One region of the Variovorax sp. LjRoot290 genome, then DNA from elsewhere that is predicted to be linked to it. Evidence: predicted binding sites of a transcription regulator. Region 1 holds the regulator's gene; each other region holds the start of a gene.

Evidence for each region. The regulator sigma-54, encoded in region 1, starts transcription at its own class of promoters, with help from an activator protein. The targets are predictions, from matches to a motif close to TGGCANGNAANCTGCTTT.
Region 2: the regulator sigma-54 is predicted to act here: its motif matches at 1,500-1,517, upstream of atzF (allophanate hydrolase).
Region 3: the regulator sigma-54 is predicted to act here: its motif matches at 5,552-5,569, upstream of glnA (type I glutamate--ammonia ligase).
Region 4: the regulator sigma-54 is predicted to act here: its motif matches at 3,037-3,054, upstream of ACSQ9A_RS09810 (CmpA/NrtA family ABC transporter substrate-binding protein).

What each region holds. Positions count from the first base shown of each region.
Region 1 is NZ_CAXURW020000001.1:5,325,071-5,332,805, reverse strand. It holds gene ACSQ9A_RS26345 (SPOR domain-containing protein) at 1-172, shown strand, start outside; gene ACSQ9A_RS26340 (thiol:disulfide interchange protein DsbA/DsbL) at 257-901, shown strand; gene lptA (lipopolysaccharide transport periplasmic protein LptA) at 1,028-1,720, shown strand; gene lptB (LPS export ABC transporter ATP-binding protein) at 1,717-2,493, shown strand; gene ACSQ9A_RS26325 (RNA polymerase factor sigma-54) at 2,508-4,088, shown strand; gene ACSQ9A_RS26320 (phospholipase D family protein) at 4,091-5,695, shown strand; gene ACSQ9A_RS26315 (hypothetical protein) at 5,702-6,046, opposite strand; gene ACSQ9A_RS26310 (GSU2403 family nucleotidyltransferase fold protein) at 6,195-7,283, shown strand; gene ACSQ9A_RS26305 (YceI family protein) at 7,264-7,735, opposite strand, start outside.
Region 2 is NZ_CAXURW020000001.1:349,582-357,316, forward strand. It holds gene ACSQ9A_RS01825 (IS110 family transposase) at 197-1,333, opposite strand; gene atzF (allophanate hydrolase) at 1,546-3,279, shown strand; gene ACSQ9A_RS01835 (ABC transporter substrate-binding protein) at 3,276-4,277, shown strand; gene ACSQ9A_RS01840 (ABC transporter permease) at 4,280-5,116, shown strand; gene ACSQ9A_RS01845 (ABC transporter ATP-binding protein) at 5,113-5,946, shown strand; gene ACSQ9A_RS01850 (AtzG-like protein) at 5,943-6,149, shown strand; gene ACSQ9A_RS01855 (AtzE family amidohydrolase) at 6,146-7,573, shown strand; gene hpxZ (oxalurate catabolism protein HpxZ) at 7,585-7,735, shown strand, end outside.
Region 3 is NZ_CAXURW020000001.1:3,839,704-3,847,438, reverse strand. It holds gene ggt (gamma-glutamyltransferase) at 1-211, shown strand, start outside; gene ACSQ9A_RS19115 (pseudouridine synthase) at 211-969, shown strand; gene ACSQ9A_RS19110 (YncE family protein) at 1,000-1,986, shown strand; gene ACSQ9A_RS19105 (polysaccharide deacetylase family protein) at 1,973-2,770, shown strand; gene ACSQ9A_RS19100 (sterol desaturase family protein) at 2,787-3,758, shown strand; gene ACSQ9A_RS19095 (EI24 domain-containing protein) at 3,795-4,667, shown strand; gene ACSQ9A_RS19090 (competence/damage-inducible protein A) at 4,652-5,467, shown strand; gene glnA (type I glutamate--ammonia ligase) at 5,615-7,030, shown strand; gene ACSQ9A_RS19080 (hypothetical protein) at 7,162-7,665, shown strand; gene glnL (nitrogen regulation protein NR(II)) at 7,665-7,735, shown strand, end outside.
Region 4 is NZ_CAXURW020000001.1:1,927,012-1,934,746, forward strand. It holds gene ACSQ9A_RS09800 (ABC transporter ATP-binding protein) at 1-679, opposite strand, end outside; gene ntrB (nitrate ABC transporter permease) at 676-1,599, opposite strand; gene ACSQ9A_RS09810 (CmpA/NrtA family ABC transporter substrate-binding protein) at 1,610-2,854, opposite strand; gene ACSQ9A_RS09815 (nitrate- and nitrite sensing domain-containing protein) at 3,174-4,475, opposite strand; gene tsaD (tRNA (adenosine(37)-N6)-threonylcarbamoyltransferase complex transferase subunit TsaD) at 4,561-5,613, shown strand; gene ACSQ9A_RS09825 (alpha/beta hydrolase) at 5,558-6,289, opposite strand; gene ACSQ9A_RS09830 (Hsp20/alpha crystallin family protein) at 6,509-6,880, opposite strand; gene ACSQ9A_RS09835 (branched-chain amino acid ABC transporter substrate-binding protein) at 7,003-7,735, shown strand, end outside.

The sequences.
Region 1 (7,735 bases):
CAAGCTTTCGCTGATGGGCGTGGAAGCGCGCATCACCGAGCGCGAGCAGGCCGGCCGCACCGTCTACCGCGTGCGCGCGGGGCCTTTCAACAAGAAGGAAGATGCGGACCGGCTCAAGGAGCGGCTCGACGGCGGTGGCCTCGAATCTGCCTTGGTGCGCGTCCAGCGCTGAGCCTTCATCCATACTCAAGCTCGCCGGTCCGGGAACTCCGGGCCAGCCGCGGGCTCTGTCAGCCGCACAGGAGAACTTCTTAATATGAAACGTCGTGACTTTTCGCTGGCCGCCACTTCGCTGGGGCTTCTTCCCTTCGCCTCACCTTCGCACGCCCAGGCGCTCGCGCCCAAGGCGGGCACCGACTACGCCGTGCTCGACAAGCGCGTGCCGGTCGACGCGCCGGCCGGCAAGGTCGAGGTGATCGAGTTCTTCTGGTACAGCTGCCCGCATTGCAACGCCTTCGAGCCGACGCTCGAGACCTGGATCAAGAAGCTGCCCGCCCACGTGTCTTTCAAGCGCGTGCCGGTCGCCTTCCAGCCCAGCTTCCAGCCGCAGCAGCGGCTCTACTACGCGCTGGAAGCGATGGGCAAGGTCGACGAATACCAGCGCAAGGTGTTCGCCGCGATCCACCAGCAGCGCCAGAACCTCTCAGGCGAGCAGCAGATCATCGACTGGGCCGCGGCCAACGGCCTCGACAAGGCCAAGTTCACCGAGAACTTCAAGTCCTTCAGCGTGGCGAGCAAGATCCAGCGCGCCAAGCAGCTGCAGGAGGCTTACCAAGTGGCCGGCGTGCCCGCGATGGGCATCGCGGGCAGGTGGTATACGGACGGCGAACTCGCGCGCAGCATGGACCGCGCGCTGCAGGTCACTGACTTCCTGGTCGGCGAAGCGCGCAAGAGCGCGTAAAAAAGCGCCTCCCGCCGCTCGTCGCGGCAACCAGCAGGAAGCCCGCTTCGGCGGGCTTTTTCATCCGCCGGCGGAAACCGGATCCATGAGGCCGCATACAATCGCCCAGCAAGTTTCGTGCCTTTTATGACATCGTTACATTCCTCCTCCGTTTCTCGCCACCTTTGTCGCGCTTTCGTATTCGCCTTGGGCGTGGCCGGCCTCGTGTCGGCGGCGCAGGCCGAGAAGGCGGACCGCACCAAGCCGATGAACATCGAGGCCGACGCCATGCGCTACGACGACCTCAAGCAGACCAGCGTCTTCACCGGCAACGTGGTGGTGACCAAGGGCACCATCATCATCCGCGGCATCCGCATCGACGTGCGGCAGGATCCCGAGGGCTACCAGTACGGCATCGTCACGGCCGCGCCCGGCAAGCTGGCCTATTTCAAGCAGAAGCGCGACGCCGGCCCCGACGAGTGGATCGAGGGCGAGTCGGAAGTCATCGAGTACGACAGCCGCGCCGACAACGTGAAGTTCATCCGCCGTGCGGTGATGCGTCGCCTGGTCGGCGCGACACCCAACGACGAAAGCAGCGGACCCTTGATCGTCTACGACCAGAGCAACGACACCTTCACCGTCAACGGCTCGCCGCTGCCGCCCAATGCGGGCGTGGCGACCCAGCCCGGCGGCCGCGTCAAGGCCATCCTCACGCCCAAGGCGGCCGCCTCGGCGCCCGCTGCCGGGTCCGCCAGGCCGGCGGCGCCGGCCGCCTCCGCGCCGGCGTCCGGAACGGGCCTGCGCTCGACCACCACGCTCGGCGGAGAGCAGCGCAAGTGAGCGGCGGCAACGAAGTCCTGGGCAGCCGCCTCGAGGCGCGCGGCCTGCAGAAGAGCTACGGCAGCCGCAAGGTCGTCAAGGACGTCTCGCTCGGCGTGCAAAAGGGCGAGGTGGTCGGCCTGCTGGGGCCCAACGGCGCGGGCAAGACCACCTCCTTCTACATGATCGTCGGGCTGGTTCGGGCGGATGCGGGCGAGATCAGCATCGACGGCGAACCGATCGCGCACATGCCGATCCACCGCCGCGCCCGCATGGGCTTGAGCTACCTGCCGCAGGAAGCGTCGATCTTCCGCAAGCTCACGGTCGAGGAGAACGTGCGCGCCGTGCTCGAGCTGCAGCGCGAACCCGACGACGCGGGCCGGCCGGTGCCGCTGTCGAAGCAGCGCATTGAGGAGCGCCTCGGCGAACTGCTGCACGACCTGCGCGTCGACCATCTGCGCGATTCGCCGGCGCTGGCGCTGTCGGGTGGCGAGCGCCGCCGCGTCGAGATCGCGCGGGCGCTGGCCACGCAGCCGCGCTTCATCCTGCTGGACGAGCCCTTCGCCGGCATCGACCCGATCGCGGTGATCGAGATCCAGCGGATCATCAGTTTCCTGAAGGAACGCGGCATCGGCGTGCTCATCACCGACCACAACGTGCGCGAGACGCTGGGCATCTGCGATCACGCCTTCATCATCAGCGACGGGCATGTGCTGGCACAAGGCACGCCTTCGGAGATCGTCGACAACGCCGAGGTACGACGCGTGTACCTGGGCGAGCATTTCCGGATGTAGGGGACCGTACTTCGATGAAGCAAGGGCTCTCGCTGCGCGTTTCCCAGCACCTGGCGCTCACGCCGCAGCTGCAGCAGTCGATCCGGCTGCTGCAGCTCTCCACGCTCGAATTGAGCCAGGAAGTGGAGCAGATGCTCGACGAGAACCCGTTCCTCGAACGCACGGCCGAAGAGGCGCCGCGCGAGGAGTTCGGTCTCGAGGCGGCCGATGCGCCGGTGCGCGACGAAGACCGCCAGGCCGAGGGCGAGGCTGACTTCGTCCCCGGCTCGGCCGCGGCGCCGGCCGAGGTGGCGGTCGCCGCCAACGGCGATGCCGAAGCGGCTGCGCCCGCCGACAGCGAACCCGACTGGGAGGGCGACGGTACGGTCGACCTCGCGCCCGACGACAGCGAGTGGGGCGGCGATGCGCCCGCGCGCGCCAACAACCTCGGCGACGACGAGCGCACCGATGCGACCGAGCTCGCGCGCAGCCAGGAATCGCTGCAGTCCTTCTTGCACCGGCAGGCGCTGTCGCTGCGCCTGAACGAGAACGACTGCGCCGCGCTGCGCTTCCTGATCGAATCGCTCAACGACGACGGCTACCTCGAGGATTCGCTGCCGGCGCTGGCCTCGGGCCTCGCGGGCGACGACAACGACCAGTTCGACGAACTGGTGCATCACTTCCAGGTCGCGCTGGGCCTGCTGCAGAGTTTGGAGCCGGCCGGCGTCGGCGCCCGCAGCCTCGGCGAATGCCTGACCATCCAGCTGCGCCAGCTGGCGAGCGCCAAGGAGAGCGAGGAGGAGGCCCAGGTGCGCAAGACCGCCATCGCGATCTGCAAGCAGCCGATGGAGCTGCTCGCGCGGCGCGACTTCAAGCGCCTGGCCACGCTCACGCGCAGCAACGAAGACGAGGTGCGCGCCGCACTGCAGCTGATCGCCAGGCTCGAGCCCAAGCCGGGGCGCCGCTTCGTCGACGTCGAGCGCAACATCGTCGTGCCCGACGTGATCGTCACGCGCATCGGCCACGGCACCAACGCGAAGTTCCGCGTCATGCTCAATCCCGAGGTCATGCCGCGGCTGCGCGTGCACGACATCTATGCCGGCGCGCTCAAGCAGCACAAGGGCGAGGGCAGCCAGGCGCTGTCGCAGCGGCTGCAGGAAGCGCGCTGGTTCATCAAGAACATCCAGCAACGCTTCGACACCATCCTCAGGGTCTCCAACGCGATCGTCGAGCGGCAGAAGAGCTACTTCGTGCACGGCGAGCTCGCGATGCGGCCGCTGGTGCTGCGCGAGATCGCCGACGAGCTGGGCCTGCACGAATCCACCATCAGCCGCGTGACCACCGCCAAGTACATGGCCACGCCCTACGGCACCGTCGAGCTCAAGTACTTCTTCGGCTCGGCGCTCGGCACCGAAACCGGCGGCAACGCCTCCAGCACCGCGGTGCGCGCGCTGATCAAGCAGTTCGTGAGCGCCGAGGACGTGAGGAAGCCGCTGTCCGACAGCCAGGTGTCCGAGATGCTCAAGGAGCAGGGCATCGAGTGCGCGCGCCGCACGGTGGCCAAGTACCGCGAGGCGCTGCGCATCGCGCCTGCGAACCTGCGCAAGGCACTCTAGCGATGAGTCGCCGTCCGAGTCCGCTACCAAGCTGGATTCGCCTCGGCCTGGCCTTGATGGCGGTGCTTCTTCTCGCCAGCGGCTGCGCGATGCTGCCGGCCGAATTCGAGCGCACGCCGTCCAAGGCGATGCCCTTGTCCACCGGCACCGTGCTGGGCCGCATCGCCAAGGCCTCGCAGCCGGATGCGGACCTCAGCGGCTTCCGGCTCATGCCCAGCGGCGACTTCGCGCTCAACACGCGGCTCGAGCTCGCGCGCCGCGCCGAGCGCACGCTCGACGTCCAGTACTACCAGATCGACAACGACGAGACCGGCCGCTACCTGCTGCGCACGCTGCGCGACGCGGCCCAGCGCGGCGTGCGCGTGCGGCTCCTGATGGACGATCTCTACACTGCGGGCGAGGACGAGCTGCTGCTCGCGCTGGCCGCCACGCCCAACCTCGAGCTGCGGCTCTTCAACCCGTTTCCGGCCGGGCGCGGCAGCATGCTCAGGCGCTTCTCGGCCTCGCTTTTCGACTTCAGCCGCGTCAACCGGCGCATGCACAACAAGCTCTTCATCGCCGACGGCGCGATGGCGGTAGCCGGCGGGCGCAACATCGGCAACCCGTACTTCACGCAGACGGCCGGCGCGAACTTCATCGACCTCGACACCTTCGTCGCCGGCGCCCTGATCCCGCGCCTTTCCAGCCTGTTCGACCTGTACTGGAACAGCGAGCACGTACGGCCGATCGAAACCGTGGTCGCGCCCACGCTCGCGCGGGAGGAACGACAGCGGCGCTTCGAGGAGCTGACTGCCCCGGCCACCACCCCGGCACCACGTCCGCCGGCGCCCAACGACCTGCTGGGCTACAGCCCGATCGTCGAGAACCTCAACGCCGGCAAGCTCGACCTCATCTGGACCACCGCCGAGGCGTATGCCGATTCGCCCGAGCGCGTGATCGGCAAACAGGTCACTTACGGCGGCGTGCCGCTGCTCGACGTCGACAGCGTGCGCTACAACGTGGTCGAGCAGATGCGGCGCGGGCGTTCCGACGTGACGCTGGTGTCGCCCTACCTGATCCCCGGCAAGGAGGGGCTGGAGGTGCTGCGCGAGATCCGCCGGCGCGGCATGAAGATCAGCGTGGTCACCAACTCGCTGGCCGCCACCGACGAGCCCGTGGTCCACACCGGCTACCGCCGCTACCGGGCCGACATGCTGCGGCTCGGCGCCGAGATCCACGAGCTGAGCTCGGTGCGCACGCGGCGCAGCGTGCGCCTGGGCCTGTTCGGCACGCAGATCGGACGCCTGCACGCCAAGTCGGCCGTGATCGACGGGCGCACGCTCTTCGTCGGCTCGATGAATTTCGACCCGCGCTCGGAAGTGCACAACACCGAGATCGGCCTCTTCATCTTCAGCCGCGAGATGGCGCAGCAGGTGCTGAAGCTGGTCGAGGTGCTCAAGCAGCAGGGCGCCTACAAGGTGCGCTTCGCGCCCGGCACCGAGAAAATGGAATGGGTGAGCGAGGAGGCCGGCGTCGAACAGGTGCTCACCAGCGAGCCCGATGCGGGCTTCTGGGACCACCTGATGCTTGAGCTGCTGGCGCCGCTGGCGCCGGAGAGCCTGCTCTAGACCTCATCAGTAGCGATAACGGTCATAACGGTCATAACGGTCATGGCGGTAGTGATGGCGATCACCGTGCCGGTACTCGTCGCGGTATTCATGGCGGTAGAAGTGCCGCGGCGGCGGGCGGTGGTAGTCATACACGGGAGCCGGACGGTAGTGCCGCGGCGGCGTGTCGTAGTAGACCGGCGCCGGGGCATAGTGGACCGGGCTGGCAATGCCGACGGCGACCCCTGGCACATGGATGCCCACCGACACGGCCAGGTCCCTGGCGCTGGCGGACGTGGCGCCCAGCACGGCTGCGGCGGAGAAGGCGCCGGCGGCGATCCACTTGAAGAAACGGGTGTGCGCGATGTTCATGAAGAAACTCCTGAAGGCATGAAGTGCCGTTGGGGTCATTGCACCCGGCCCGCGTAAAGCAGGACCCGCCTTCTCCGTGAAGCTTGTTGCTGAATGTTGCAGCGCGGACGTACAACGCAGGAGCGGACTTACCACATAAAATGCAGTTTTGTGGGGTAAGAAATCCATGCCTGTCCAGCACGCCCTGTACCGCATGCATGAGCTGGCTTTCCGCACGCAGTACGCCGAGCTCAAGGAACGCACTGCGTCTGCGGGCCGCCTTCTTCAAGGAACGCCCGGGAGCCTTCAGTTGCGCCGGGGGACAGGCTATGCCTACTGGTATCGGGTCTTCTATCCGGCGCCTGGCAAGAAGGCCGAGCAGATCGTCTGCAAAGACGGGGACACCGCGGCACTCGACGAAGTGTCCCGCGAGATCGAGTTCGCCCAATGGACAAGCGCCCAGGTGAGAAATCTCAGGAAGCTCGATTTCCAGGTGGCGGACAAAGGCGTGGCGAGCGTGCTGGTCGAGCTTCACAACGCGGGCATCCTGGGCGCGTGCCTCGCACTGGTCGGAACCTTGGGCTTCATGGCCTGGTTGAACGAACTCGGAGCGATGGCGGTATCGGCCCGCACGCAGGACGTCGACATTGCCGCCCGGCAAAAGCTGAGGCTTGCAGCGCCGGCGTCGTTTCTTGAAGCGATGGAAGCCACCAGGCTTGGTTTTCATCCTGTTCCCGGGACGCCAAGCCAGGCGCCCTCGACCTCCGTGAAGCTCAAGGGCAGGGATGGATTGCGAGTCGACGTTCTGACGCATGGCGAGGAGCTTGGAAAGACCGTTCCCCTGCCGCAGCTGAAATGGCATGCCGAGACCGTGCCCCACTATGACTATCTGCTCGCGGAGCCAAGTCGCGCCGCATCGCTCGCCGGCGGCCATTGCATCCCTTTGACGTTGCCGCAGCCGGAGCGCTTCGTCTGGCACAAGCTCTACGCGAGCGCCGAGCGCAAGGCCAAGCCCGAGAAAGCCGAAAAAGACCTGCTGCAGGCAGCGACCCTGGGAGCCGTCCTGGCCGAGCAGCAAGACGAGCTTCTGTCCGATTCGTTTCGGGATGCGCCAGCCGCACTCAAGGAAGTGGCGAGAACCCGCCTGCCTGCTTTGCGCAGGGCCTTGAGTGGGCATCCTCAAGCGCTCGAACAGTTCGAGCTCGCCCTCGGACCGGCAGCGAAGAAGCGATCGCGCCCTAGCTCGGCCGGTCCGTGATGTTGACCGCCTCGACCTGCACCAGGAGCCGCACCTTGTTCTCGAAGCCGAAGTTGATGCCCCAGGTGATGCCCCATTCGCTGCGCTCCACGATGGTCTCGAAGTCGCCGCCGCAGACCTGGCGCTTGATCAGCGGGCTGAGGTAGCAGCCGAAGCGGCTGGCCTTGAGCTTGATGGGCCGCGTCTGGCCCATCAGCGTGAGCGTGCCGTCGACTTCGGCGACCTTGTCGCCGTTGAAATCGATCTTGTCGGCCACGAAGCGGCCGGTCGGAAATTCCGCGACGTTGAAGAAGTCCTTGCTCAGCACGTGGCGGTTGAGCAGGTCGACGCCGGTGTTGATGGAGCCGATGTCCATCGTGATGTCGATCTTGCCGTTCTTGCCCGTGGTATCGATCTTGACCGTGCCGTCCTTGGTGCTGAAGCGGCCGCGGTTGGTGGTGGTGCCGTAGTGG
Region 2 (7,735 bases), 5.0 Mb from region 1:
TTGGCTACCGACAGTTCATGTGTTCGTCGCGGGGCTGCCTGCTTTCTAGGGTCTGCGGTCGGTCACTGGCGTGGCTGTGCAATAGCGCTCCCGAGGATTCCCCTGTGGCCGTGGCTGCGCCGCGTTCCCGATCCGGCCTCAAGATGGTTGTTCGATAGGGCGCCTCCTTGGTGATGTGTGCCAGGCCATCGCTGGTTCAGGTTGAGGCCGCCGGTGGCGGCGTCACCTCGCGCGCGATGGCCCATACGAACCCGGAGAGTTCGCGCGCGATGGCCACGACGACCTTGTTGTGCGGCATGTGCCGCGCCCTCATCCTCTTGAAGCGCGTGCACAGTCGCAGTTGCGCAGTCCAGGCGATGTCGGTCACGGCCTTGGGCAGGTCCGCCTGGCGCTTGGCGATGTCTGCGCTGACTCTTGCTGGATAGCGGTACAGATGCGCCACCTCCACCAGCATGCGCCGCGCCGCCGAGTTGCCGGCCTTGGTGATGGCGCCCTGGCGGCGGCGCTGGCCGCTGGAGGCTTCGCTGGGTACCAGGCCCAGGTAGGCCATCAACTGGCGAGGGTTGGCGAAGCGGTGGAAGTCCTGGATCTCGGCCACCAGCGTGACCGCGGCAATGAGTTGCACACCGCGCAGTGCTTGAAGCGCGGCCACCACCGGTGCCAGCGACCAACCCGCCAACGCATCGCGCAGCGACTGCTCCAGCCTTGCGATGCGTGCTCCCGATTCGCTCACCGCGTGCAGGTACTCCTGGAAGGCGATCTGCTGCGCGGCGTGCGGCAGCGCCAGGCTGGCCAGCCAGCGCAGATGCGCCGCCGTCCAGGCGCTCTTGCCCGAGTACACCACGCCGCTGCGCAGCAGCAGCGCCTTCAGCCGGTGGCGCGCGTTGCGCTGTTCCCGCACCGCGTCCTCGCGGGCCCGCACCAGGTCGCGTAGCGCCTCGTCCACGGCGTCGGGCACGCGCACCGCATTGAGTTCACCCGCGCGCGCCAGGCGCGCCAGCATCAAGGCATCGCGGCGGTCGGTCTTCACCCGATCACCCGAGCGCTTGGGGATGGACGAGGGCGCCACTACCTCGCAGTGATAGCCCAGCGCGGCGAGGTGGCGCTGCAGCACGAAGCCGCAGGGGCCCGCTTCGTAGACGACATGTAGGCAATGGCCCCGGCTGACCAGGCGGCGCAGGGCCTTGGTGACGGCAACGACGCCGCCGGCAACCGCGCCCAGATGGCGCACTTCGCCGTCACGGCCGGCCTCGGCCAGGGCGATGTCGATGCTGTCCTTGTGGACGTCCAGGCCAACGTAAACGGTGGCCGCAGTGGTGGTAGATTGACTCATGGCCCGTCTCCTTGCACGTTGCACGCTGTCCGCCCCTCGGGGTCCAGCGTTGTGGCTCGGCGCACCAACGGTGCGCAACCCACGATAGTCCCGGAGACGGGCCTCCTAACGGCTCAAGCCATTCTGTCTAGCCCAACCGGGACAGCGGCCTTGCGCCGCATTCCGCTGGCACGCCACTTGCATCTCGTCTTGTACACAAGACAGGATGCTTGATGATGGTGCATGAAATTGCCTCGCTTCGCGGCGAGGCGCCAGAGCCGGTGAACGAGTGGGCCGCGCAGGCATGGATCGCGCGGCTCAACCGGCCGCTGGCCGGCGCACCCGCCGGCCCGCTCGCCGGCCTCAGCTTCGCCGCCAAGGACAACATCGACGCCGCCGGCATGCCGACCACGGCGGCCTGTCCGGCCTTCGCCTATACGCCGGCCACCCACGCGCATGTGGTGCAGCGGCTGCTCGATGCCGGTGCAAGCCTCGCCGGCAAGACCAATCTCGACCAGTTCGCCTGCGGCCTGAACGGCACCCGTTCGCCCTATGGCGCCGTGCCCAACAGCTTCGATGCGCGCTACGTGTCGGGCGGCTCGAGCTCCGGCTCGGCCTACGTGGTCGCCACCGGCCAGGTCGACTTCGCCCTGGGCACGGACACCGCGGGCTCGGGCCGGGTGCCAGCCGGGCTCAACAACATCGTCGGCATCAAGCCCTCGCGCGGCCTGATCAGCGCGCGCGGTGTGGTGCCGGCGGCGCAGAGCGTCGATTGCGTGTCGATCTTCGCAAGGACCGTGGGCCTGGCCGCGCGCGTGCTGCAGGCGGCGATGGGCTTCGATGCCGAAGATCCCTATTCGCGCGAGTTGAAGCTCGCCGCCGAACCCTTGCCCGCGCGCTTGCGCTTCGGCCTGCCCTCGGCGCCGCGCTTCTTCGGCGATGCGCTGTCGGCGGTCGCCTTCGAACGCGCCGTCGCGCAGATGCAGGCCCTGGGCGGAACGCCGGTGGCGATCGACTACGCGCCGCTGGCCGAAGCCGCCGCGCTGCTCTACGACAGCGCGCTGGTCGCCGAGCGCTATGCCGCCGTCCGCGGCTTCTTCGACGCGCATGAAAGCGAAGTGATCGAGCCGGTGCGCGGCATCCTGGCCGCGGGCCGGCGCTACAGCGCGGCCGACTTCGTCGATGCGCGCGCGAAGCTGCACGCACTCGGCCAGCGCGCGGCCGCGATGTGGCGCGACATCGACGTGCTGTTGGTGCCCACCGCGCCCGCGCACTACACGACCGACGCGATGCAGGCCGCGCCGGTGGCGCTCAACCGCAACCTGGGCGAATACACCAACTTCGTGAACCTGCTCGACTATGCGGCGATCTCGGTGCCGAGCAGCCTGCGCGAGGACGGCCTGCCCTTCGGCATCACGCTGATCGGCCGCTCGGGCAGCGACTTCCAGCTGGCCGAACTGGGCCAGCGCTTCCACCACGCCACCGGCCTGCCGCTGGGCGCGACCGGTGCGCCGCTGCCCGCGCCCGAGGCGCTGCCGCTGATCGCGGCCGAGCCCATGGTCAGGCTCGCGGTGGTCGGCGCACACCTGTCGGGCATGCCGCTGAACGGCCAGCTGACGGAGCGCGGCGCCACGCTCGTGGCGCAGACGGCGACCGCGCCGCACTACCGCCTCTACGCCTTGCCCGGCACGGTGCCGCCCAAGCCCGGACTGGTGCGCGTGCCGGGCACGAAAGGTGCGGCGATCGCGGTCGAGGTGTGGCAGATGCCGCTCGCGCACTACGGCTCCTTCGTGTCGCTGATTCCGGCGCCGCTCGGCATCGGCACCCTGGCGCTGGCCGACGGCAGCAGCGTGCAGGGCTTTCTCTGCGAAGGGCTGGCGCTCGAAGGCGCCGAAGACATTACGCATCTGGGCGGCTGGCGCCGCTACATCGAGTCCCGCAAGGCAACGACAAGGAGTGTTCCATGAGCATCGTCAACTCGATACCCGCCGCGTCGCGCCGACGTGTGCTGCAAGCCGGCGCCGCGGGCATCGCCGCGCTCGCCGCACCCTCGCTGGTGCTGGCCCAGGCCGCGCCGAAGATCCGCATCGGCTATTGGCCGGTGGCGGCGGGCCTGCCCTTCTTCGCGGCCATCGATCGCGGCTACTTCAAGGAAGCCGGCCTCGAGGTCGAGCCGCTCAAGTTCGCCGGCGCGCAGCAGGTGATGGAAGCGATGCTCTCGGGCCGCTCCGACGGCAGCTCCAACGGCACCGGCTCGGCCAACCTCGCCATCGGCGAGATCGCGCAGCCCGGCCTGTTCAAGATCTTCTGCACCAACCCGAGCAACGCCAAGTTCGTGCTCGACGAGTTCATCGTCGCCAAGGACAGCCCGATCAAGACCATGGCCGAGCTCAAGGGCAAGAAGGTCGCCTCCGGTCCCGGCATCCAGAACATGACCTTGTGCAAGACGATGCTGGAGCGCGCCGGCGCCACCGGCGCGATGGTCTCCGAACTGCCGATCGGCCAGCACGTCGCATCGCTGGTCGCAGGCCAGGTCGATGCCTGCTACACACTGGAGCCCACGGGCACGGTCGGCCGCATGAACGGCACCACGCGCATGATCGAGGCCGGCGTCGTCGCCAAGTACATCCTCGGCGATCCGATGGCGCCGTGGCATGGCGGCGCCGCCAGCCTGACCACCGAATTCATCAAGAAGAATCCCGAAGCAGCAAAGAAATTCATCGCCGCCTACGCGCGCGGCGTCGAGCTTGTGCGCACCAAGCCCGGGGACGCGCGGCAACACATGAAGGGCTACACCGCGATCGAGGGTGCGCTCACGGCCGAGGTGCCGCTGGCTTCGTACATGCTCTACAACGAGTTCAAGCCCAGCGACGTCGCCTACTTCCAGAAGTTCTACGACCTGTTCACCGAGAAAGGCATCTTCGAGAAGAAGGTGCCGGTGGACGGCTTGCTCTACAAGGGCTGATCATGGCCACCACGAGCACCAGCCCCGCGGCTGCCGCGCCTTGGACCGCAGCCGCCGGCGCCGCGGCCGCTGCCGCGCCGAAGAAGTCGTCATGGAGCAAGTGGCTGCCCGCCATCGGCCCCATCGTGCTGTTCATCCTCTGGGACCTGGTGGTGCGGCTCGGCTTCATCAAGCCGATCCTGCTGCCGACGCCGGCCGACACCATCGCGGCGCTGGTTACCGGCCTGGCGGGCGGCCCGCTGCTGATGGATTTCGCGGTCACGGTCTGGCGCACGCTGCAGGCCTTCCTGATCGCGGCGGCCATCGGCGTGCCGCTGGGCGTCTTGCTCGGCAGCAACGAGAAGGCCTATCGCAGCGTCGAGTTCCTGATCGACTTCTTCCGCTCCACGCCGTCGTCTGCGCTGATCCCGCTGTTCCTCCTGATTTTCGGCGTGTCCGACGTCAACAAGGTGGCCATCGCGGCCTTCGGCGCGCTGCTGATCGTGGTGTTCAACAGCGCCTACGGCGTGATCAACGCGCGCAAGCAGCGCGTGATGGCAGCGCGCGTGATGGGCGCCTCGCGCTGGCAGATCTTCAAGGACGTGCTGGTGTGGGAGAGCCTGCAGCCTTCTTTCGTCGGCCTGCGCTCGGCAGTCTCGATGGCGTTGGTGATCGTGATCGTGGCCGAGATGTTCATCGGTTCCGACAACGGCCTGGGCCACCGCATCATCGATGCGCAGCAGGTGCTCAACGTCAAGAGCATGTACGCGGCGATCCTCGCGGCGGGCGCGCTGGGCTATGCGCTCAACATCCTTTTCCTCTTGGCCGAGCGCCGCATCGTGCACTGGAGCGGAAGATGAGAGCTGCCACCGACACCGTCATCAACGGCCCGGTGTACGCCGATGTGCCGAAGCCCGTCTTCGCGCCCGGCCCCGCCGGCACGCACATCACCATCCGCGGCCTCACCAAGTACTTCGCAGGCTGGCCGCTGTACGAGAACTTCGACCTCGACATTCCAAAACACAAGATCGTCTCGGTCTTCGGGCCCAACGGCTGCGGCAAGTCGACCCTGATCAACATGATCGCGGGGCTGATTCCGATCGATTCGGGCGAGATCCTGTTCGACGGCAAGTCGCTGAAAGACACCAAGATTGGCTACGTGTTCCAGAACTACCGCGAAGCGATGTTCCCGTGGATGCGCACCATCGACAACATCGCCTACCCGCTCAAGCTCGAAGGCCGCTCCAAGGCCGAGGTCGACCGGCGCATGGCGGAACTGGTCGCTTCCTTCGACGTCAAGTTCGATCTGCACCGCTATCCGTACGAGCTCTCGGGCGGCCAGCAGCAGACGGCCTCGATCATGCGCGCGCTGGCGCCGAATCCCGAGGTGCTGTTCCTCGACGAGCCCTTCTCCGCGCTCGACTTCGAGATGACGCTCTTCATCCGCGAGAAACTGCAGGAAGTCTTCATGCAGACCGGCACCACGATGCTGCTGGTCTCGCACGACCTGGAAGAGGCGGTGTACCTGGCCGACCAGGTGCTGCTGCTGACCAAGCGGCCGACGAAAGTGGCAGAGATCCTCGACTACGCGGACGCGCGCCCGCGCACGCTGGAGACGCTGAGCGCGCCGAGTTTCATCAGCACCAAGAAGCTGAGCCTCGAGATCTTCCAACGCGAGGTGAGACGATGACGCCCAGGCAGATCGAGGCTTACGTCGATGCCGCGGCGGCCGCGCTCGATCTGAAGCTGCGGCCCGACCATCGCGCCGGCGTGCTGCGCTACTTCGCGCTCGCGGCCGAATTCGCGGAGGTGGTGGAGGCCGTGCCGCTGGACCCGCACGCAGAACCGGCCGTCCACTTCTCGCCGGTCGTCCCCCCGGAGCCCGGCGCATGACACCCGCCGCCCTGCTGCTGCAGGATGCCGCCGTGATGGCGCAGGCGGTGCGCTCGGGCGCGGTGAGCGCGGTCGCGCTGGCGCAGGCCAGCCTGGACCGCATCGCCGCGACCGACGGCCGCGTCAACGCCTTCACCGAGGTGGTCCGCGAGCGCGCGCTGCGCCGCGCCGGCCAGGTCGATGCCTCGCTGGCCTCCGCGCACGGCGTGCGCACGCGCGAGCTGCCGCTGCTCGGCGTGCCGTTCGCGGTCAAGAACCTGTTCGACATCGCCGGCCTGCCGACACTGGCCGGCTCGAAGATCGAGCGCGACCGCATGCCCGCTCGCAGCGACGCGACGCTGGTGCGCCGCCTCGAAAGCGCCGGCGCGGTGCTGGTCGGCGCGCTCAACATGGACGAGTACGCCTACGGCTTCACGACCGAGAACAGCCATGTCGGCGCGACCCACAACCCGCATGACCTCGACCGCATCGCCGGCGGCTCCTCCGGCGGCTCCGGCGCCGCGGTGGCGGCCGGCCAGGTGGCGCTCGCGCTCGGCTCCGACACCAACGGCTCGATCCGCGTTCCCGCTTCGCTCAACGGCGTGTTCGGGCTCAAGCCCACATTCGGCCGGCTGCCGCGCACCGGCAGCTATCCCTTCGTCTCGAGCCTGGACCACCTCGGGCCCTTTGCACGTTCGGTGCGCGACCTGGCACTGGCCTACGACGCCATGCAGGGACCGGAACGACTGGCGCCGCGCGACCCCGGCTGCGCCCAGCGCGCCGTGGAGCCGGTCGCCAACCTGCTGTCGCGCGGCGTGCAGGGCCTGCGCGTCGGTGTGCTCGGCGGCTGGTTCCGGCAGCGCGCACAGCCCGAGGCGCTCGCCGCGGTCGACGCCGTGGCCCAGGCACTGGGCGCGAGCCGCACCGTCGAGCTGCCGATGGTCGAGGCCGGGCGCGCCGCCGCTTTCCTGATCACCAACTCGGAAGGCGCAGCGCTGCACCTGAGCGATCTGCGCACGCGCGCGCAGGACTTCGAGCCGCTCTCGCGCGACCGTTTCCTGGCCGGCGCGCTGCTGCCGGCCGCCTGGGTGGCGCGCGCGCAGCGCGTGCGGCGCCTCTATGCCGAGCAGGCGGCGCGGGTCTTCGAGCGCTTCGACATCCTGCTCGCCGCGGCCACGCCCTGCGCCGCCACGCCCATCGGCGCCGAATGGTTCGAGCTCAACGGCCAGCGCGTGCAGGTGCGGCCCAACATGGGCGTGCTGACCCAGCCCATCTCGTGCATCGGCCTGCCGGTGTGCGCCGTGCCGGTGTGGGGTGCGCACGCGAGCCTGCCGATCGGCGTTCAGGTGATCGCCGCGCCCTGGCGCGAAGACCTGGTGCTGCGCGTGGCCGCCGCGCTCGAATCGGCCGGCGTGGTGCAGTCGCCCGTCGCCACCCTCTCGTGAAGAACGACACGATGACGCCCGAGATCAACCTCCCCGACGTGCTGGCCGAAGTGACGGCCGCCTTCGCGCGCTACGAAGACGCGCTGGCCCACAACAAGGTCGAGGTGCTCGACGAACTGTTCTGGAACAGCCCGCACACGCTGCGCTACGGCGCGACCGAGA
Region 3 (7,735 bases), 1.5 Mb from region 1:
CGTGACCAACGTCGAGACCTTCGCGCTCAGCCCCGACACGCGCAAGATCCTGACCGACATGGGCCACAACCTCGGAGTGCCGCAGCCGGCCAATCACGTGGCGGCAATCACCATCGGTGCGCCTGCGCTGGGCGGCAAGCCGGTCGGCAAGAACCGCTTCTACGGCGCCAACGATCCGCGGCGCAACACCGGCCTGGCCCTCGGGTATTGATGCGGATCGACGAGATTCTTTATACCCAGGGCTTCGGCACCCGGCGCGTCTGCGCCGGGCTGGTCCAGCAAGGGCTGGTAAGGGTGGCGGGCACCGTCGTCGCAGATCCGGCGACGGAATTCGAGGCGGAGGGCCTGCTCCTCACTGTGCAGGGCACCGAGTGGGCATATCACGAGAAGGCCTACCTGATGCTGCACAAGCCGGCCGGTACCGAGTGCTCGCAGAAGCCGTCGACCTATCCCAGCATCTACACGCTGCTGCCGTCGCCGCTGCGCCTGCGTCCCAACAAAGGCGCAGTGCAGGGCGTGCAGGCCATCGGCCGGCTAGACCAGGACACCACCGGCTTGCTGCTCCTGACCGACGACGGCCAGTTCATCCACCGCATGGGCTCGCCCAAGCATCATGTGCCGAAGGTCTATGAGGTCGGCACCAAGCATGCGATCGACGACACGCAGGTGGCCCGGCTGCTCGCCGGCGTGGTGCTCGACGACGATCCGAAGCCGGTGCGCGCGGCGGCCTGCGAGCCGGTCGGGCCGCTGCAGCTCCGACTCACGCTGACCGAAGGCAAGTACCACCAGGTCAAGCGCATGCTGGCCGCCGTGGGCAACCGGGTCGAGACCCTGCACCGCTCGCGCATCGGACCGCTCGCGCTGCCTGAAGACCTGGCGCCGGGCCAGTGGCGCTGGCTGGAGTCGGCGCAGGTCGAGGCCTTGCGAACGGCGCGCCCAAGTCAGCCAGCGAACAGGGTCGATCGTTAAAATCGCAAGCCTGCTTCTGGAACTTCCCCCTTGCGCTTCTCTTTCCCCCCGATAGGCCGCCTCGCGGCCTTTTTGTTTGCCTGTGCGGCGCTGCCGTCGCTTGCTGCCGAACCACCGCCGGTCTTCGTGCTCAATTCGCTCGATGCCACGGTGAGCGTGGTCGATCCGGTCAGCTGGACCGAGAAGCTGCGCATCCCGACCGGCAAGGAGCCGCACCATCTCTACCTGTCGCCCGACGAGAACTCGCTGATCGTCGCCAATTCGGCCGGCGACTCGCTCACCTTCCTGAACCCGCGCACGGCCGAGGTTCAGCGCGTGGTCTACGGCATCATCGACCCTTATCACCTGCGCTTCTCGCCCGACATGAAGTGGTTCGTCACCGCCGGCAACCGGCTCAACCACATCGACGTCTACCGCTGGGACGGCAAGGAGCCCAAGCTGGTCAAGCGCATCCCCTCGGGCAAGACGCCGAGCCACATCTGGATCGACGGCAAGAGCACCACGGCCTACGTCACGATGCAGGACAGCGACGAACTGGTCGCGGTCGATCTCGCCACGCAGACCATCCGCTGGCGCACGCCTACCGGCCCGATGCCGGCCGACATCTTCGGCATCCACGACGGCAAGACGCTGCTGGTCGGCCTCACGGGCAGCGACGGCGTGCAGGTCTTCGACGTGGCCGGCCGGGAGCCGAAGCTGGTCGGCAAGATTCCCACCGGCAAGGGCGCCCACGCCTTCCGCTCGGCCGGCGACGGCCGCAGCGTCTTCGTCAGCAACCGCGTGGCCAACACCATCAGCCGCATCGACCTGCAGACGCTGCAGGTCAGCGACACCTACCCGGTGGGCGGCGGACCCGACTGCATGGACGTCTCGGCCGACGGCAAGACGCTCTACGTGACCTCGCGCTGGGCCAGGAAGCTCAGCGTGGTCGATCTGGCTGCCCACAAGGTGGTGCGGCAGGTGCCAGTCGGCCGCTCGCCCCACGGCGTCTGGACCCTCGATCATGCAAAACGCTAGATACGCGCTCGCGCTGCTCTTGCTCGCTGCGGGTGCGGCGCCAATCAGCGCCGTCGCACAGGCCAGCTGCGCCAAGCCGGTCTACCTGAGCTTCGACACCGGCCACATGGGCGTGGCGCCGCTGGTGGCCGAGGTGCTCAAGCGCCAGGAGGTGCGTGTCACCTTCTTCGGCGCGGCCGAGCGCACGCTGAGCGGCGGCGACAGCCTCGACAACCAGTGGGCGCCGTGGTGGAAGGCGAGGGCGGCCGAAGGCCACGAGTTCGCGTCCCACACCTACGACCATGCCTACTGGCGCGGCGACGTGAAGGGACTCGCGCCGCGCTTCCGCATCGCACCCTCGGCCGGCGCCTTTGCCGGCCGGCAGTTCACCTGGGACGCGGAACAGTACTGCGCCAATATCACCAAGGCTTCCGAGCGCCTGCAGTACGTCACGGGCAAGAAGCCGCTGCCGCTGTTTCGCGCGCCGGGGGGCAAGACTTCGCCCAGGCTGCTGGCGGCCGCCAAGGCCTGCGGCTATGCGCACGTGGGCTGGGCGCCGGCCGGCTTGCTGGGCGACGAGCTGCCGAGCGAGAAGTTCAGCAACGAGAAGCTGCTGCAACAGGCCCTCGATCACATCCAGCCCGGCGACATCCTGATTGCGCACCTGGGCATCTGGTCGCGCAAGGACCCGTGGGCGCCGGCCGTGCTGGAGCCCTTGATCGTCGGCCTCAAGGCCAAGGGCTTCTGCTTCGAGACGCTGCGCCAGCATCCCGCGTATCGTGAATGGATCGCGTCTCATCCCTGAATCGCGCGGTGTTCCGATGGACTGGCTGACCGACCCCTTCTCCAACCTGCAGCAATGGCTTTTCGAGGCGGCCGTGCAGCCGCTGGTCTACGCCATCGGCCTCGGCGGCTGGGTCGAGGACGCCTTCGACGCCACCGGATGGCTGCTGGTCGGCCTGATCCAGATAGGGGTGCTGGTGGCCGTGTTCGGTCCGCTGCAGCGCTGGCGGCCGGCGGAGCCGGTGCTCGATCGGCCCGCCATCCGCACCGACATCCTCTACACGCTGATCCACCGGCTGGGGCTGTTCCGGCTGGCCATGTTTTTCGCGCTGGACCCGCTGTTCGACGAGATCCTCGGCACCGTGCGCGCGGCCGGCTGGGGCTCCTTCCACCTCGACCAGCTCTGGCCCGGCGTGACCGACATTCCCTGGGTCGCGTTTGCGATCTACCTGGTGGTGCTCGACCTGGTCGAGTACTTCATCCATCGCGGCCAGCACGGCTTCCAGTGGTGGTGGGCGCTGCATTCGCTGCACCATTCGCAGCGCCAGATGACGATGTGGAGCGACAACCGCAACCACCTGCTCGACGACGTGATCCACGACACGATCATCGTCGTCGTCGCCCAGCTGATCGGCGTGGCGCCGGGGCAGTTCATCGCGATCGTGGCCTTCACCCAGCTCAGCGAGAGCCTGCAGCATGCCAATCTGCGGCTCGGCTTCGGCGCGATCGGCGAACGGCTCTGGATCAGCCCGCGCTTCCACCGCGTGCACCACAGCATCGGGATCGGGCACGAGTCGCAGGGGCCTCGTACGCTCGGCGGCCACAACTTCGGCGTGCTGCTGCCGTGGTGGGACATGCTGTTTCGCACCGTCAATTTCGAGGAGCGCTACGACCCGACCGGCATCCGCGACCAGGTCGAGCCCGACGCCGGGGGCCGCGTACGCGACTACGGGCGCGGTTTCTGGGCGCAGCAGTGGCTGGGGCTCAGGCGTCTTGTCGACCGCGGCTGATCTCGATTCCACGCGACAGGGTTATCCTCGGCGCCGATGCGTCTTCTTCTCGACTCCTTCTGGCGTTCCGTGGCCTATTGCATGCACCCGCGGGTGATCGTGCTCTCGCTGCTGCCGCTCGGACTCATGGTGCTGCTGGCGGCGCTGTTCGGCTATTTCTACTGGGACGCGACCGTGGCATGGACGCGCGAGGCGCTCGACGCCTGGCCGCTTCTGTCCAGCTTCTGGGGCTGGATCGGACGCCTGTTCTCCGGTGACGTCACGGCCGTGCTGGCGCCGATGGTGGTGGTGATCGCGGCCACGCCGCTGATCGTTGTGGTGTCGCTCCTGATCGTGGCCGGGTTCATGGCGCCGCCACTCACGCGGCTGGTGGCCGACCGCCGTTTCCCGTCGCTGGAGCAGAAGAGGGGCGCCTCCTTCTTCGGCAGCGTCGTCCGCTCGCTGGGCCTCACCGTGCTGGCGCTGCTCGCGCTCGTCGTCTCGATGCCGCTATGGCTCATTCCGCCGCTGGTGCTGATCCTGCCGCCGCTGATCTGGGGCTGGCTGACCTACCGCGTGATGAGCTTCGACGCCCTGGCCGAGCATGCGAGCCCGGAGGAGCGCGAGGCCTTGCTGCGCGCCCATCGGCTGCCGCTGCTCGGCGTCGGCGTGCTGTGCGGCTACCTGGGCGCCGCCCCGAGCATCGTCTGGGCGTCGGGGCTGCTGTTCGCTGCGGCTTTCTTCGTGCTGGTGCCGCTCGCGATCTGGATCTACACGCTGGTGTTCGCCTTCTCCGCGCTCTGGTTCGCGCACTACTGCCTGGATGCCCTGGCCCAGCTGCGGGCGCAGCGCGCGGCGGCGGCCGTTTCACCTTCCGCGGCCGAGATGGCAGATGTCCATGCGGCCGCCACCCAATGGGGCGCACCATGAGCACACGTTCGTTCGGCCTTCTCGTCGTCGGCGACGAAATCCTGTCGGGCAAGCGTGTCGACAAGCACATGCCCAAGGTCATCGAGCTGCTCGCCGCGCGCGGCCTGCAGCTGGCCTGGGCCGAGTACGTCGGCGACGTGCCGGTGCGCATCACGGAAGCGCTCGCGCGCGCCTTCGCCTCGGGCGACGTCGTGTTCTCCACCGGCGGCATCGGCGCTACGCCCGACGATCACACACGCCAGTGCGCGGCCGCGGCGCTGGGCGTGCCGCTGGGGCTGCATCCGGAAGCCGAGGTGCTGATCCGCGAACGCATGCAGGACACCGCGCGCGAGCAGGGCACGGTCTACGAGCCCGACCGTCCGGACAACGTGCACCGGCTCAACATGGGCGTGTTCCCGCTCGGCGCCAACATCATCCGCAACCCCTACAACAAGATTCCGGGCTTCAGCGTCGGCGACGTGCACTTCGTGCCGGGCTTCCCGGTCATGGCCTGGCCGATGATCGAATCGGTGCTCGACGAGCGCTATGCGCACCTGTTCGCGCACGGTCGGGCGATGGAGAAATCGGTCATCGTCTACGGCGCCATGGAGGCCGCGCTCACGCCGCTGATGGAAGCCGTCGAACTCGCGCATCCCGGCATCAAGGTCTTCAGCCTGCCGAGCGTGGACCATGCCGAGCACGGCCGCCACATCGAGCTCGGCGTCAAGGGGGATGCCGAGCGCATCGATGCCGCCTACGCACAGCTGCTCGAGGGCCTGCACGCCTTTGGCGCGCGTCTTGGACCCGAATTGGTGCGTTAATCTTGATTGCACCAGTTTGGTTACAACTTGCCTGCTTTTGGGGTTTCGGCGCAGTGCCGGGTACCCCTCTTCGGCAGTGACAATGGGCACAAAAACTGCATTCCCAGTCCCGCAATTCCAACCAACCATCCAAACCAGGAGAACCTGATGGCAAAGACCGTCGCCGATGTACTCAAACTCGTCAAGGAAAACGAGGTCAAGTTCGTCGACTTCCGCTTCACCGATACCCGCGGCAAAGAGCAGCACGTGACCGTGCCCGTGTCCGCATTCGACGAGGGCAAATTCACCGACGGCCATGCCTTCGACGGCTCGTCGATTGCCGGGTGGAAGGGCATCGAGGCTTCGGACATGCTGCTCATGCCCGACCCGAACACGGCCAATATCGATCCCTTCTTCGAAGAAACGACGCTGCTTTTGACCTGCGACGTGGTCGACCCGACCGACGGCAAGCCCTACGAGCGCGATCCGCGTTCGCTCGCCAAGCGTGCCGAGGCCTACATGAAGGCCTCGGGCCTGGGCGACACGGCGTACTTCGGACCGGAGCCGGAATTCTTCGTGTTCGACGGCGTGCGCTGGCAGAACGACATGTCGGGTTGCTTCGTCAAGATCGAATCCGAAGAGGCTTCCTGGAACAGCGCCAAGGAATTCGAGCACGGCAACACCGGCCACCGTCCGGCGGTCAAGGGCGGCTACTTCCCGGTTCCCCCGGTCGACAGCTTCCAGGACATGCGCTCCGAGATGTGCCTGGTGCTCGAGTCGCTGGGCATCCCGGTCGAAGTGCATCACCATGAAGTGGCGAACGCCGGCCAGATGGAACTCGGCACCAAGTTCAGCACGCTGATCCAGCGCGCCGACTGGGTCCAGCTGCAGAAGTACGTGATCCACAACGTGGCCCACGCCTACGGCAAGACCGCGACCTTCATGCCCAAGCCGATCGTCGGCGACAACGGCTCGGGCATGCACGTCCACCAGTCGGTCTGGAAGGACGGCAAGAACCTGTTTGCCGGCGACGGCTACGCCGGCCTGAGCGACTTCGCGCTGCACTACATCGGCGGCATCATCAAGCACGCCCGTGCGTTGAACGCCATCACCAACCCGGGCACCAACAGCTACAAGCGCCTGGTCCCCGGATTCGAAGCGCCGGTGAAGCTGGCCTACTCGGCCAAGAACCGCTCGGCCTCGATCCGCATCCCCTTCGTGGCCAACCCGAAGGGCCGCCGCGTCGAAGCGCGCTTCCCCGATCCGATGATGAACCCGTACCTCGGTTTCGCCGCGATGCTGATGGCCGGCCTGGACGGCGTGGAGAACAAGATCCATCCGGGCGAAGCCGCCAGCAAGGACCTCTACCACCTGCCGCCGGAAGAAGACGCGCTGATCCCGACCGTGTGCCACAGCCTCGACCAGGCGCTCGACTACCTCGACAAGGACCGTGCCTTCCTGACCAAGGGCGGCGTGTTCACCGATGCCTACATCGACGCCTACATCGACCTCAAGATGCAGGAAGTCACGCGTTTCCGCATGGCGACGCACCCTGTCGAATTCGACATGTACTACTCCCTGTAAGCCAGCTTTTCGGCTTTGGCGTTAAAAAGGGACGGCCTTGGGCCGTCCCTTTTCCTTTTGGGGCAAGCTTGCGCGGCCGAACTCCCGAATTGCAGGAAAATGCCGGTTTGCTGCGCACTACATTCACGACCATGAAGACTTCTTCCGTTTTCCTCCTGGCCGCCTTGGCGGCGGCCGGCGTGCACCTCCAGGCCCAGGCCCAGCAGGAGCGCGTCTGGCGCTGCGGCAACGAATACACCAACAACGCGACCCTCGCCCAGCAGCGCGGCTGCAAGGTGATGGAGGGCGGCAACGTCACCGTGGTCCAGGGCACCCGCCCGATCGCGGCGGCTGCGGCAGGCAGCACCGCCGCGCGTGCGCCGGCCGGCAGCCCGCGCGTCGACGGCGCCGACCAGCGCGCACGCGACGGCGAAGCCCGCTCGGTGCTCGAGTCCGAGCTCAAGAAAGCCGAAGAGCGCCAGGCCCAACTGCTCAAGGACTACAACAACGGCGAACCCGAGAAGCAGGGCAGCGAAGCGCGCAACTATCAGAAGTACCTCGACCGCGTGGCCGAGATGAAGGCCGAGATCGCGCGCAACGAAAGCGACATCGCGGGCATCCGCCGCGAAATCGGCCGCCTGCCGGCCAATCGTTGATGGCCTTTGGCAAATCCGCCGCTGCCGCCAAGCGTTTTCAGGCCTTCGACCTTCTTTCCACGCTGATCGC
Region 4 (7,735 bases), 3.4 Mb from region 1:
GGCCGTTGGTGAGCATGACGATGCGGTCCGACAGGAGCACCGCCTCGTCGACGTCGTGCGTGACCATCACCACCGTGCTGTGCGTCTTCTGCACGATGGCCAGCAGCTCGTCCTGCAACTTGGCGCGCGTCAGCGCGTCGAGGGCGCCGAAGGGCTCGTCCATCAGCAGCACCTTGGGTTCCATCGAGAGGGCGCGCGCAATGCCCACGCGCTGTTTCATGCCGCCGGAGATTTCGCCGGGGCGCTTCTGCGCGGCCGGCGTGAGGCCGACCAGCGCGAGCGCCGCTTCGGTGCGCGCCCTGAGCTGCGCCTTGTTCTCGGTCGAAGCGAACACGCGCTCGACGGCGAGGTAGACGTTCTCGTAGCAGGTGAGCCAGGGCAGCAGCGAATGGTTCTGGAACACCACCGCGCGCTCGGGCCCCGGGCCCTTGATCTCGCGGTTGGCGCACAGCAGCACGCCCTGCGTGGGCGTGGTGAGGCCGGCGATCAGGTTCAGCAGCGTGGACTTGCCGCAGCCCGAATGCCCGATCAGCGTGATGAACTCGCCCTTGGCCACCTGCAGGTTGATGTCGCGCAACGCGAGGAAGCTGCCCTTGGGCGTCTTGAAGCGCTGTTCGACGTCGTGGATTTCGATGTACTTCATGATGGACCGATCGTCCTGAGCTTGTCGAAGGGTCATGCCTTCACCTCTTCGAACGTGAATGCGGTGGCGATCCGGATCAGCGCGAACTCGAGCACGAGCCCGACCATGCCGATGACGAAGATCGCGATGATGATGTTGGCGACGTTGAGGTTGTTCCACTCGTCCCAGACCCAGAAGCCGATGCCGACGCCGCCGGTCAGCATCTCGGCCGCCACGATCACCAGCCAGGCGGTGCCGACCGCGAGGCGCACGCCGGTCAGCATGTAGGGCAGCACGGCGGGGAACAGGATCTTGGTGAGGATCTTCCACTCGGAAAGATTGAGCACGCGCGCCACATTCATGTAGTCGCTGGGCACGCGCTGCACGCCCACCGCGGTGTTGATGATCATGGGCCAGATCGAGCAGATGAAGATGGTCCAGATCGCGGCCGGGTTGGCGCCCTTGAAGACCAGGAGGCCGATCGGCAGCCAGGCCAGCGGCGACACCGGTCGCAGCAGGCTGATCAGCGGATTGAACATGCGCGAGAGGAACTCGAAGCGACCGATCGCGAAGCCGGCCGGGATGCCGACCGCGGCGGCCAGCCCGAAGCCGAGCGCCACGCGCTGGAGCGACGAGAGCACGTTCCAGCCCACGCCCTGGTCGTTGGGGCCCTTGCTGTAGAAGGGATCGCTGAACACGGTCAGCGCCTGTTGCCAGACGGCGGCCGGCGACGGGAAGCCGGTGGTGCTTTTCAGCGCCACGAGTTCCCAGATCAGGACCAGCAACGCAAAGCCAAGGATCGGCGGCAGCACGCGCAGCCAGATCCAGCTGAAGTCGCGCGGGGCGCGGGGCGTGGTCTCTTCCTGCGCGGGCTCTGCAGGCGGGACGGAGGCGGCCGCGGACTTCCTGGCGGCTGCCGGCGTGGCGAGCTGCCCCTGGGCAGCCTCGAGCGGGGAGTGAAAGACGGCACTGACCATGGCGGGCTCCTCAGGCATTGACCTTGAACGACTCGGCGTACTTCTTCGGATCCTTGCCGTCCCACACCACGCCGTCGATCAGCTTGCTGCTGCGCATCGTGTCCTTGGGAACGGAGGTCTTGGTCGCGGCTGCAGCTTGCTTGTAGATGTCGATGCGGTTGATCTCCGTGGCCACCTTGAGGTAGTCCGGATGCTCCTTCAGCAGGCCCCAGCGCTTGTGCTGCGTGAGGAACCACATGCCGTCGGAGAGGTAGGGGAAGGTCGCCGCGCCGTCGTTGTAGAACTTCATGTGGTTCGGGTCGTCCCAGTTCTTGCCCAGGCCGTTGGTGTAGCGGCCCAGGATGCGCTGGTTGATGGCGTCCACGCTGGTGTTGACGTAGCTCTTGTCGGCGATGGTTTCGGCCATCTTGTTCTTGTTCTGCAGACCGGCGTCGATCCACTTCCCGGCTTCGAGAATCGCGGCCGTCACGGCGCGCGCCGTGTTGGGGTATTTCTTGACGAAGTCGCCGGTGGTGCCGAGCACCTTCTCGGGATGGTCCTTCCAGATGTCCTGCGTGGTGACGGCCGTGATGCCGATGCCGTCCATGATCGCGCGCTGGCCCCAGGGCTCGCCGACGCAGTAGCCGTCCATGTTGCCCACGCGCATGTTGGCAACCATCTGCGGCGGCGGCACGGTGATGACCTTGGCATCCTTCAACGGGTTGACGCCGTTGGCGGCCAGCCAGTAATAGAGCCACATCGCGTGGGTGCCGGTCGGGAAGGTGTGGGCGAAGGTGTATTCGCCTTTCTCCTTCGCCATCACCTTGGCCAGCGAGGCGCCGTCGACCGCGCCCTTGTCGGCCAGTTTCTTCGACAGCGTGATCGCCTGGCCGTTGTTGTTGAGGGTCATCAGGATGGCCATGTCCTTCTTCGGCCCGGCGGTGCCGAGGTGCACGCCGTAGATCAGGCCGTAGAGCACGTGGGCGAAGTCGAGCTCGCCATTGACCAGCTTGTCGCGCACACCGGCCCAGCTGGCTTCCTTGCTCGGCACGATCTTCACGCCGTACTTCTTGTCGATGCCGAGCACCGAGGCCATGACGACGCTGGCGCAGTCGGTCAGCGGGATGAAGCCGATCTTGACTTCCTCCTTTTCTGGCTTGTCCGAGCCTTGGGCCCAGACGGCTGCGCGCAGGGCGGGGTCGAGCCCGACCGCGCCGATGGCGGCGGCTTGCAGCACGCGGCGGCGATTCAACTTCGGTTTCAGCAAATCGGTCATGGGGCGAGCTCCGGAATGAAGAAAAGACAAAAAGCACAAAACAAAAAAGGCGTCCCGACCACGCACGGGCCGCTCGATAACGAGCCCTTGCGGGATGGGGACGCCTTTGTCCGGTTCGGTGGGTCGCACCCGCCGTTGGATGCCACCTGCCTGAAGACCCTTGCAGGTCTATGCAGGTTTGTTAAGCAAACTGCGTGCCAGCAGTTCAGAGGGGTGGTTTGCTATCAAATCGATAGCCTCCGAAGTCCGCGTCGTGAGGCAAGAGGCGCCGAATCCCTTGAACTGCGATCGAAGCACAGTTGTTGTGCAGCGCACCAATTCAGGTGCGAGGCGCCCGGGACGCCGGCTCGCCGGGCAGGTATTCGGCCATCGAGAGCACCGATTCGGCGACGTCGACCAGCCTGCGGTTCTGGCTCATGGCTGTCTGGCGCAGCATCTTGTGCGCCTCCTCCTCGCTGAGGCGGCGGTGTGCCATCAGCAGGCCCTTGGCGCGTTCGACCAGCTTGCGCTCGTTCAGGGCCGCGCGCACGGTGTCGAGTTCGTCGCTCATCGCCTGCAGCCGGTGCGACTGCTCCTGCACCATCTCCAGAATCGATCGCTCGAGCTGCCGGCCATAGGGCGTGGCTGAACCCATGGTTTGCGGGTGGCCCGGCGCGTCTGCAGCGGGCTGCTCGTCGAAGAAGACTGCCGCCGGTGTACCCGCCTCGCGCGCCAGCTTGGCCAGCAGCGCGTCATGGGCCTGCAGCTCGGCCCGGGCCTGGCTCGTTTTCTGTTCGCAGATCCGGCGCAGGTCGGCGGCCAGGCGCTCTTCGATCGATTGCATGGCGTCGATGCGCCGGCTGCAGCAGTCGAACCAGGTCTGGCTCAGTTCGGTATCGAGTGCCACGCCGGCGGGTGCCGCGCAGGCGATGCGGCGCAGCCGTTCCTGCTCCGCCAATTGGGCGGAGGATTGACTGCTGCGCCAGAGCTCGGCGATGCGCGCGCCCGAGAACTCGGCGAAGACCTGGAAGCAGCGCTCCTGCGATTCGATCAGATGCAGCCATTGCTGCTGGCGCGCGCTGTCGTTGTGGCCCGAGGCGAAGGCCGCGGCGCCGCAGGCGCGCTCCTGGCCGGCGAACTCCTTGCCCTGCATGAAATTGAACATGGCCACCAGCTGGCGAGAGATTTCCGGGTCGGTGGCGCCGTCCGCGGCCTCGAACACGACTGCGAGCAGCCCTGCGATCAGCTTGACGAAGGCGGCCGTCGCCTCAGCCGGGCTGAGCTCCAAGGCGCCGACGCGACGGCGCAGCTCGGGCAGGCCCTCGAGGCCCGGCAGCACCCAGGCGATGCGGCTGAACAGGCGCGCACCGTTGCCGATGCGGCCCGCGTCGGCCTCGAGCTGATCGAACGAAGCGCGCACCGCCTCTTCCACGCGCAGGCATTCGGCGATCTGCTCGCTGCGCTGCGAGACGAAACGGTGGCCACGCGACGCCAGCAGCACGTTCGAGATGCCGCGTTCGCGCTGCAGCGCATGGACCAGGCGGCCGATCGTGCCGACCAGCGCGCTGGTGCGGGCGAGCTGCTCCAGCGCGTCGATTTCGCAGCGCAGGGCGGCCATCAGAAAGCTCAGTCCGGATTTCATCGTGGGGCGGCATGGCTGAAGAGCCATCCTAAGGACATGCAGCAACATCCGTGCCCCGACATCGTGCGCACCCTACACTCGTCGCATGTTTGTATTGGGAATCGAATCGTCCTGCGACGAGACCGGCGTGGCCCTGGTCGAATCCGGCGCGAGCGGCTTGCCGCGCCTGGCCGCGCACGCGCTCCACAGCCAGATCGCGATGCATCAGGCCTATGGCGGCGTGGTGCCCGAGCTGGCCAGCCGCGACCACATCCGGCGCGTGCTGCCCCTGGCGCAGACGGTGTTGTCCGAGGCCGCCCGCTCCCTGCCCGAGATCGACGTCGTCGCCTACACGCGCGGGCCGGGGCTGGCCGGCGCGCTGCTGGTGGGCGCCGGCGTGGCCTGTGCACTGGGCGCGGCGCTTGGCAAGCCGGTGCTGGGCGTGCATCACCTGGAAGGCCACCTGCTGTCGCCCTTTCTCAGTGCCGATCCGCCCGAGTTCCCCTTCGTCGCGCTGCTGGTCTCGGGCGGTCACACGCAACTGATGCGGGTCGACGGCGTGGGGCGCTACGAGCTGCTCGGCGAGACCATCGACGACGCAGCAGGCGAAGCCTTCGACAAGAGCGCCAAGCTGATGGGCCTGCCCTATCCTGGCGGCCCCTGGCTCGCCAAGCTGGCGGAGGAGGGCGACGCCGCGGCCTTCAAGCTGCCGCGGCCCCTGCTGCACAGCGGCGACCTCGACTTCTCCTTTGCCGGCTTGAAGACGGCGGTGCTGACGCAGGCCAGGAAACTCGGCGGCGAGCTCGAAGCGCGCAAGGCCGATCTGGCCGCCTCGACCCAGGCCGCGATCGTCGACGTGCTGCTGAAGAAATCACTGGCCGCCATCGAGCAGACCGGGCTGGACCGGCTGGTGGTGGCCGGGGGCGTGGGTGCCAACCGGGCTTTGCGCGAACAGCTCAATGCGGCATGCGCGAAGCGCGGCGTGCGCGTGCACTACCCCGAGCTGCACCTGTGCACCGACAACGGCGCCATGATCGCGATGGCCGCCGCGATGCGCCTGCAGGCCGGCCTGGGGCAGGCGAGCGAGCGCTATGCCTTCGACGTCAAGCCGCGATGGCCACTGGCTTCGCTCTGCGCGCCGGAGCCGGAGTTCGGGTAGTCGCGCCTTTCTTGCCGTGCGAGGGCAGCGGCAGCACCTCGAGCACCTTGCGCCAGAGTTGCGACCACTGCGGCCAGTCGTGGCCGCCTTCGGTCGTGAACACGCGCCCGGCAGGCAAGGCCTCCGCCAGCAGGCGGTGATTGGCGGCGAAGCGGTCGGCGAGGCCGAAACCCAGGTACAGCGGCGGCAGGCCCTTGGCGGGCTTGGAGGCCGCGTACTGCTGAAGCCAGGGCCAGAGCTTGCGATCGACCTCCTGGTCCGGCGGCGGGCCTTCGGGCGCCTTCCAGGCGCGCAGGCCGCCGGCCTTGTGGATCTCGGCGCCGACCGGCCGCCGTCCGAGGTAGGGCGCCAGCGCCACGATGCCGTCGACGGCGCCGGGCTTGGCCAGTTCGTGGATCAGGGCGCCGAAACCGCCGATCGAGATGCCCACCAGCCAGATCGACTTGTAACCCGTCGCACGCTGCGGCCGGAGGATGTCGTGATGCAGCCGCTCGATGAAGGTCTGGTCGTAGTAGTACGACACGTCGGCGTCGACGAGCAGGGCGTCGGCCGCCAGATCCCGCTCCCTGACCGCGCTGATGAAGCCTTCGCGCTCGAACTCTTCAGGCTTCAGGAACGCGCCCGGCAGGAACACCAGCAAGGTGTCCGACCGTGAATCGTCGTGAGCAAGTTTCAAGTGCGTTTTCATGGCGCTTCGTCGAGCGCCCGAGACTTCTTTCTGCTGCCCGCAGTCAAGGTATCGAACGCCAATTAGGAGGAAAGCATTTGAAAAAAACGCCACAAATGTGACGTTCTCTGTACTTATTTTGAGTTCAGAAATGAATCAGGTCGGCAACAAAAAGTTACCGGCCCGATTACCTTCTTGCGTCTTCCAAGCTTCTGAAACAATTTCGTATCAGTTGATGGCGAGCTGGGCGGCGTTGCTGACGGGGACCAGCTTGCCCAATTTCAGAGTCAGTACGCCATTCTCGAGCTTGGCTTCGCTGGTGGCGACCTCGATGTCCTGCGGCAGTTCATAAGCGGCCTTGAATTGGCGTTTTGCATCTGCCTTGCTTTCGATGCGAACCACGGCACCTTCGATGCCGATCGTCAGGTCTTCGCGCGAGAAGCCCGGAACGTCCATCGTCAGCGTCCAGGTCTTTTCGTCCTGTTCGACATTGAGCGAGCGGCGCGCGGCGGAAAAGGCATCGTTCACGAAGCGCTCGAGGCGCTGGTCATAGGCGCGCGGCACGAAGCGGGCGGTGCGAATTGCGGGTGCAAAAAACATGATGGGAACTCCTGAATGAACACAATGGGGACAAGAATGTGTGTCCCTTACACTGCGCGGCGTTTCAAACAACACAAGTGCCGCTTGCCACCTCATCTAGGCGCGGCGGGAGGCGTTTCAAGATGAGTTTTTCCAGCTTTATTTGGCGCCGCAAGGCCTTGAAATTCGCCGCTATGGCGCTATGCGCGGCGGCGCTAGCGCCGGTGTATGCGCAGCCCGCGCCGCCGCCGATCCGGCTCGCGCTGATCGAGAGCATGAGCGGGCCCTTCGCCAACACCGGCGAAGCGGTGTTCCGCAACCTGCTGTGGGCCGTGGAGCGCGTGAATGCGCGCGGCGGCGTCAAGCTGCCCGGCGGCGCCCGCTTTCTGCAGCTGGACCGCTATGACAGCAAGGGCCAGAACGAGGAGGCGCTGTCGGCGCTGCGCGCGGCCATGGACGACGGCGCGCGCATCGTGCTGCAAGGGAATTCGTCGGCTACGGCGGCCGCACTGGTGGACGCCATCGAGAAGAACAACGAGCGCGACCCGTCGCGCCGCGTGCTGTTCCTCAACTACTCGGCGGTCGATCCGGTGCTCACCAACGAGCGCTGCAGCTTCTGGCACTTTCGCTTCGACGCGCATGCCGACATGCGCGTGACGGCGCTGATGGACGTGCTGAAGAACGACGCAGCGCTCAAGCGCGTCTACCTGATCGGGCAGGACTACAGCTTCGGCCAGGCCGTGCTGCGCGAATCGAAGCGGCAGCTCGGCGCGCTCCGGCCGGATGTGCAGATCGTCGGCGACGAGTTGCATCCGATGGGCCGCGTGAAGGACTTCGCGCCCTACGCCAGCAAGATCCTCGCGAGCGGCGCGCAGG